2 linked regions of the Magnetofaba australis IT-1 genome follow. Each later gene encodes a partner of the first gene's protein in a complex. Links are inferred from orthologs where the notes say so. Each region holds a gene or a part of one and is shown on either strand. Other genes may lie near its edges.

What was found.
Region 2: the proteins of trxB (region 1) and trxA are in contact, whole or in part, in a crystal structure (PDB 1F6M), measured with the Escherichia coli proteins. The link is inferred for Magnetofaba australis IT-1 from one-to-one orthologs.

Annotation. Positions count from the first base shown.
Region 1 is NZ_LVJN01000020.1:544,163-547,397, reverse strand. Bases 27-2,941 are described here. They hold trxB (thioredoxin-disulfide reductase), read left to right. Parts: upstream 27-963; coding sequence 964-1,920; downstream 1,921-2,941. Other genes in these bases: cysS (cysteine--tRNA ligase), read right to left, coding at 27-810. Outside these bases: more of cysS, read right to left, coding at 1-26.
Region 2 is NZ_LVJN01000021.1:568,487-571,686, forward strand. Bases 321-3,200 are described here. They hold trxA (thioredoxin TrxA), read right to left. Parts: upstream 1,984-3,200; coding sequence 1,657-1,983; downstream 321-1,656. Other genes in these bases: MAIT1_RS21110 (hypothetical protein), read right to left, coding at 321-626; MAIT1_RS21115 (TfoX/Sxy family protein), read right to left, coding at 706-1,056; MAIT1_RS21120 (methylated-DNA--[protein]-cysteine S-methyltransferase), read right to left, coding at 1,058-1,531; MAIT1_RS21135 (hypothetical protein), read left to right, coding at 2,426-3,016; thiD (bifunctional hydroxymethylpyrimidine kinase/phosphomethylpyrimidine kinase), read right to left, coding at 3,079-3,200. In the rest of the region: bioD (dethiobiotin synthase), read right to left, coding at 1-51; more of MAIT1_RS21110, read right to left, coding at 78-320. UniProt on the Escherichia coli protein: Participates in various redox reactions through the reversible oxidation of its active center dithiol to a disulfide and catalyzes dithiol-disulfide exchange reactions.

The sequences.
Region 1 (3,235 bases):
CTCGGCTTCGCCCTGATCATTGATCACATTGACGAAGCCGTTGTGCATCCAGTAGTTCACCGGGACGCAGCCGGAGGCGCCATGACTCTGCGCGATCTCGTTTTCGTGGTGGGGGAAGATCAGATCCAACCCGCCGCCGTGGATATCGAACGACTGGCCCAGATATTTGGTCCCCATGGCCGAACACTCGATGTGCCAGCCGGGCCGTCCCGCGCCCCACGGCGACTCCCACTGCGGCTCATCGGGTTTGGCGCCCTTCCACAGCACAAAGTCCATGGGATCGCGTTTGCTCTCTCCCACCGCCACCCGCGCCCCCGCCTCCAGGTCGGTCAACGGTTTGCCGGACAGACGCCCATACTGCGGAAAATTGCGCACTGCATAGTAGACGTCGCCGTCGCTGGGGTAGGCCAGATCCTTCGCCACCAACTCGCCGATCATGTGGCGCATCTCATCCAGATGCTCGGTGGCCTTGGGCTCAATGTCCGCCTTGAGCACCGCCAACGCCTGCATATCCTCATGGAAGGCGTCGATGAAGCGGCTGGTGAGTTGCTGAATGGTCTCGCCATTCTCATTGGCGCGGCGAATGATCTTATCGTCGATATCGGTGAAGTTGCGCACATAGGTCACATCCAGACCTCGCGCGCGCAGATGCCGCACCACCACGTCGAACGCCACCATCACCCGCGCATGGCCGATGTGGCAATAATCATACACGGTGACCCCGCACACATAGATCCCCACCCGTCCCGGCTCGCGAGGGACAAAATCCTCTTTTTTGCGGCTCAAGGTGTTGAAAAGCCGGATCCCCATGGGATTATCCTTTCAGATCATCAGGTTGGACTTGGTGATATTTCACAATAGAGATGTCAGAGCGATTGCCAAGCGCGCATGATCCCGCTATAGTGCGACTCTTTACCCCAAAGCGAGTCAAAATTTAGCAGTCTGATCCGTGGAGATAAACCCATGTCCGACGCCAAGCATCACAAGGTTATCATTCTGGGCTCCGGCCCGGCCGGTTACACCGCCGCCATCTACTGCGCGCGCGCCAATCTCAAGCCCGTGGTGATTCAAGGTTTGCAACCGGGCGGTCAGCTGACCATCACCACCGAGGTGGACAACTACCCCGGCTTTGAAGAGGGCGTGCAAGGCCCTGAATTGATGACCAAGTTCCAGGCTCAGGCCGAACGCTTCGGCACGGAGATGATCTTCGACACCGTGATGAAGACCGATCTGAGCAGCCGCCCCTTCCGTCTGGAGACCGACGGCGGCGACGTCTACACCTGTGACGCCCTGATCGTCTCCACCGGCGCCTCGGCCCGCTGGTTGGGCATGGAGTCGGAGAAGCGTCTGAACGGCTTCGGCGTCTCCGCTTGCGCCACCTGCGACGGCTTCTTCTTTAAAGATCAAGAGGTCGCAGTGGTGGGCGGCGGCGACACCGCGGTGGAAGAGGCCCTCTATCTGTCCAATATCTGCTCCAAGGTCACCCTGATCCATCGCCGCGACGAACTGCGCGCTGAGAAGATCATGCAGGATCAGATGTTCGCCAAAGAGAACATCAACGTGGCCTGGGACAGCGTGCCTGACGAAATCCTCGGCGACGTCAACAAAGGCGGCGTCAACGGTATCCGCATCAAGAACGTCAAGAGCGGCGAGACCACCGACATCCCCGTCACCGGCGTGTTCATCGCCATCGGTCACAAGCCCAACACCGATATCTTCGGCGATCAGTTGGACAAGGATGAGGCCGGATATCTGATCACCAAGGCCGACTCCACCGCCACCAACATCGAAGGCGTATACGCCGCCGGCGACGTGCAGGACAAGATCTACCGTCAAGCCATCACCGCCGCCGGCTCCGGCTGCATGGCCGCGCTGGAAGTGGAGCGCTACCTGGCCGCCAAGGAGCATGCGGGCAAGTAATCCCGCCCGGTTTTGATTCTAAAAAACGGGGGCCTTTTGGTCCCCGTTTTTTATTGGGATTTTCTGGAGATGAAAGATGCTGGGGCTTCGCCCCAGACCCCGACCAGGGCGCCGCCCTGGACCCGCACGGGCTCTGCCCGTGACCCGCGAGGGCTCTGCCCTCGACCCGGCAGGGAAATGATTTCCCTGCACCCTCGTTAGTTAACCTCCGTACTGGGCTCCGCCTGCATACCTTCTCATCCGGCTACTCGCACGCTGGCCTCTTGTGGTTATTCCTTTTCCCTGTTCAATCCTGAGCTCGCTTGGTTATAACTGATGTGTCGCCTTCACCCTTAAGACAAGTCAGGTTGAGCCCCATGCACAACGCCACCCCGGAAGAGCAGGAAGGTTTTTACGGGCGGGAAAACTTTCTCCGCGCCTTCGATAATCGACTGAACGCAGGCGGCGGCGGGCTTTGGCCCATCAACGGCGGGCCGGGCCTCGGCAAAAGCTCCCTGCTCAAGCGCTTCGAAGCCCGCGCCAAACAGGCAGGCCGCACCTGTCTGCGTTTTGAGATCCCCGAGCAAGCCCCCGATGGCGGCCTGGGACTGTTGCAAACCCTCTGCCTGGACCTGCGCGAAGAGAAGAAGATGGCGCAGCTGCTGGAGTGGATCAGCGGCGGCGCTGCCGGTGACGTCGGCTTCAGTCAGAGTCTGGGTAAAGTCACCGATTTGGCCGATCAACAGATCGACGACCCCACCGTCAAGAAAGCCACCGCAGCGATTAAACTGCTGGGCTATTTCGGCGAAAAGTCACTGCAACTGCGACACGGAAAGCGCTACGCAGAGGCAAAAAAATTCCCCGAGTTGGCGCTGATGAAGCGCCTGGAAGCATTGGCCGCCGGGGGCAAACTAGTGGTAGTGGTGGACACCTTCGAGCGCATCTACAGGTGGCGTGGAGAGATCCCCACGGCGCTGGATTTCAGCGGCGCCGAGCCCCGCGCCATGGACGAGACCACCAAGAACCCCCAGGAGTGGCTGCATAATCTGCTGCAACAGCTGGCCAAGAGCGGCGCATTGGTGATCGCCGCCGGACGCCAGACCCACCCGCTGCGGGCCAGCGAGTTTGCCGACGCCCCGGATGGCGGCGAGAATCTCAACGCCCTCGCCCCCTTTACCTATGATGAGATGCTGCGCATGGCGCGGGGCATCTCGCCTTTATTAAACACCGAGGCTGACAAACCCGGCGGTGAGGAGCAGTTGGGGAAGGCCCTGGTCAACCTCTCCTTTGAGGGCAACCCGTTGTGGCTGCGGGTGGGCATCAACTTCTTAGAGCA
Region 2 (3,200 bases), on another replicon or contig:
GCTCTTGCCAATCCCCGTATCCGTGCCCGTGACAAACACCCCACGCTGCAGCGGCGGCAGCGCCTCCACCAACAACGTCACCGCGAACGCTCCCACTCCTGCTGCACGCGCTCCCGGTTATCATTGGCCTTCTGCTCTAACGCATTCATGCGCGATTCGCTCACTCCCAGCGCGCCGCCAGCGCCACGCAGTAACGCTCTCTCAGTATCCGACGGCTGGTAGTTGGAATCGATCCCCGCATCGCTGGCGATCCCCTTCAACTGCTCCGCCTTCTGCTTAAGGAAGTCCTTGTCCAGCTTCTGATAATCCGCAGAACTGACGTCACCACGTAACACATTCAGCGCTTCGGGATTCTGCTCCATCACCTCGCCGACCACCCCCATCGCCTGCTTGCCCGCTTCCAGCTTGCGGCTGAAGGCGTCCCAGATGTCGTCATTGTCGCTGGCGGCCGCCTCCTGAGCGGAGTCCAGCTTGACCTCCTTGGCTTCATCGCCATACACCACCCGCTCCTGCACAGGGTCCCACACCCCCGCTTCGTTCTTCTCGCCAGAGTCAAAACAGCCGCCCAGCATCAACAGCGCGGCCACCGGCGCCGACAAGCGAAATTGCACAGATTTGTTCAACATGGATAACGCCCTCGCATGGCGCGAATCAGGAAGGGATCAACCGAGCCAGAAGTGTAGCGGAATCTTGCCACTGCGGAAATTATTTGCGCTGAGTTTTGCCCATTTTTGGCGGGAGCGCACCGGTAAAGTCCAGCGCCAAGCGTACGTACTCCAGCAAACGCGTATTCTCCGCGCACGCTTGTGGGCCCGCCATCACCCATCCAGTCATCACCCGCCCGGTGATGTCCATGGGCCGCATGTCCGGCTGCTGCAGGCAGCGCTCCGCCTGCTCCGCGCCCACGCGCAGAATCAGCCACTCGCGCCACACCCCTACGCACATGTTGCCATTGAGCAAAAACCCCACCCCACCGAACATCTGTATGGGGCGCATCCCCGGCAGATCATCCACAATCGCCGCCAATCGCTCCGCCAGCTCTGGATCATATGGCATGTTACGCCTCCCCAGGTAGCGCCCCCTCCAGGCGCAGCAGTTGCGTCTTGGTGGTCAGCCCGCCGTCGCCGCTGTAGCCGCCCAATCCGCTCTTGCCCACCACCCGATGGCACGGAATGATCACCGGAATCGGGTTGGCGGCCACCGCGTTGCCCACTGCCCGCGCGCCGCTGCCCAGCGCTTGCGCCACTTCGCCATAGGTGCGGGTTTGGCCCGGCTCAATGGCCAATAGCGCCTGCCAGACACGCTGATAGAACGCGCCCCCGGCAGGCTGTAGGAGGATCGGAAACGGTTCAAACCGTCCGCCAAAGTAGGCGTCCAACCAGCTGCGCGTCTGCGCCAATGCCGGGACGTCCTCCACACTGGGCTCCATTTTCGGCCCATCAGGCCGCGTCCAGCTCAATTGCGCCAGCGCGCCCTGCTCAACACGCAGCCAGAGGGCCCCGATTGGAGTCTCGTGCGATTCCACAGCCATCTGTCAATCCTTTCCCTTGCACACAATTTCCGCTTTGACAATGCGCCCAATTGGCTCGGAATACCGCATAAAAAAAGCCGCCCCAGTTGCCCAAGGCGGCTTTTTAAATTGCTCAAGCGGACCGCTTACAGCGAGCTGTCCACCCACTCATACAGCTTGGATTTGGGCATCGCGCCAATCTTGGAGGCTTGGATCTGGCCATCCTTGAACAGCATCAGAGTGGGGATGCCGCGCACGCCATAGCGACCGGGAACGTTGGGGTTCTCGTCGATGTTCAGCTTCACCACTTTCAGGCTGGCGGCTTTCTCTTCGGCCAAGGCGTCGAGGAAAGGGGCAACCTGTTTGCAGGGACCACACCATTCGGCCCAGAAGTCCACCAGAACCGGCAGCTCGGATTTCAGTACGTCGTCTTCAAAGGCGCTGTCGGTGGTTTTGATGACATTGTCACTCATGGTCGTGATCTCTCCTTGAAAAATAACAGCCCGCAGGGGGGACTGGCGGCGATTCGGTTCAACACAATGGGCCAGCCTAATGCCCTATGCCGCACTTTGTCAAGAAGGCCGCGCACATTGGGGATTCCTCTTTGACAAAGCCTGTTGCTGTGGAATAAGCTGCTTGATTCGGATATGACTAGGTTTCCTAGCCCTTAAGCGCGGTTAGCTCAGCTGGATAGAGTGTTGGCCTCCGAAGCCAAAGGTCACAGGTTCGAATCCTGTACCGCGCACCATTCTGAATCGTTCAAACGCCGCCCCTATGGGCGGCGTTTTTTCGTTCGGGGGCTTCAAACCTCGCCGTTGCACACCAGAACTTTATGTATAACCGCCTGTCAGTGAGTACATGCGGCGCAAATGGATGGCGCTGCGCGCTTCTCCTCCAAATTGATGCAGGGACGTCATGTCCAACCCGTCCATCGCCACACTCATTATCACCCGTCAGGAGTTTTCCCCCACGCTGCTGGAACAGGTCGCCGCCCGTCTGCCCGCGCCGTGGGAGTTCAATCTCTTCTTCGTGCACAGCGGCGCGTGTCTGGCCACTGAGGAGCTGACTGTCATCCCCAGACAACGGGATCGCATCGTCTGCTCCTTCAGTCATCAGCACTTCAAGGCGCCCACCCCCACCGAGGAGACCGAACCGGGGAGTCTGTATGACCTCTCCGGTATGATTGTCGAGAGTCAATTGACCCTCTCCCTGCCCGCGCTGCATTGGCCCGATGAGAGCGCCATGCGGCAGGCGTCGGATCAGGTGGCGATTGTGATCCCGCGCCCCACGCCCAAAGAGCGCAACAAGCAGGCTCTGCGCGCCGCCGCCGCCCTGGCCAGCAAGGGGCTCACCGTGACGGTGTATCAACCCACTGAACAATTACCCGGCTCCGCCAATGTGGCGGAAGCGTTTCGTGAAACCTTGTTGGATATGAATGGGCGCCTGTTGACCGCGCCACCGACGCCGCAGGAACTAAATCAATACGGCATTGTTCTGGAATGGTGATGAAAATTCGTTATTTATAGTTTATATAACGTTACAGTGTAACGGCAGTATGGTTCCGTGGTTCACCCTGCTTTGTGGTTGAGCAGCCACTGCCCGCCGCCCAGATTGTAAGCGTGGACAATCGCCTCCCGCACAAAGCCGATGGCGTGGGAGACCGCTTCCTCCATCGCCTCGCCCCGCGCCA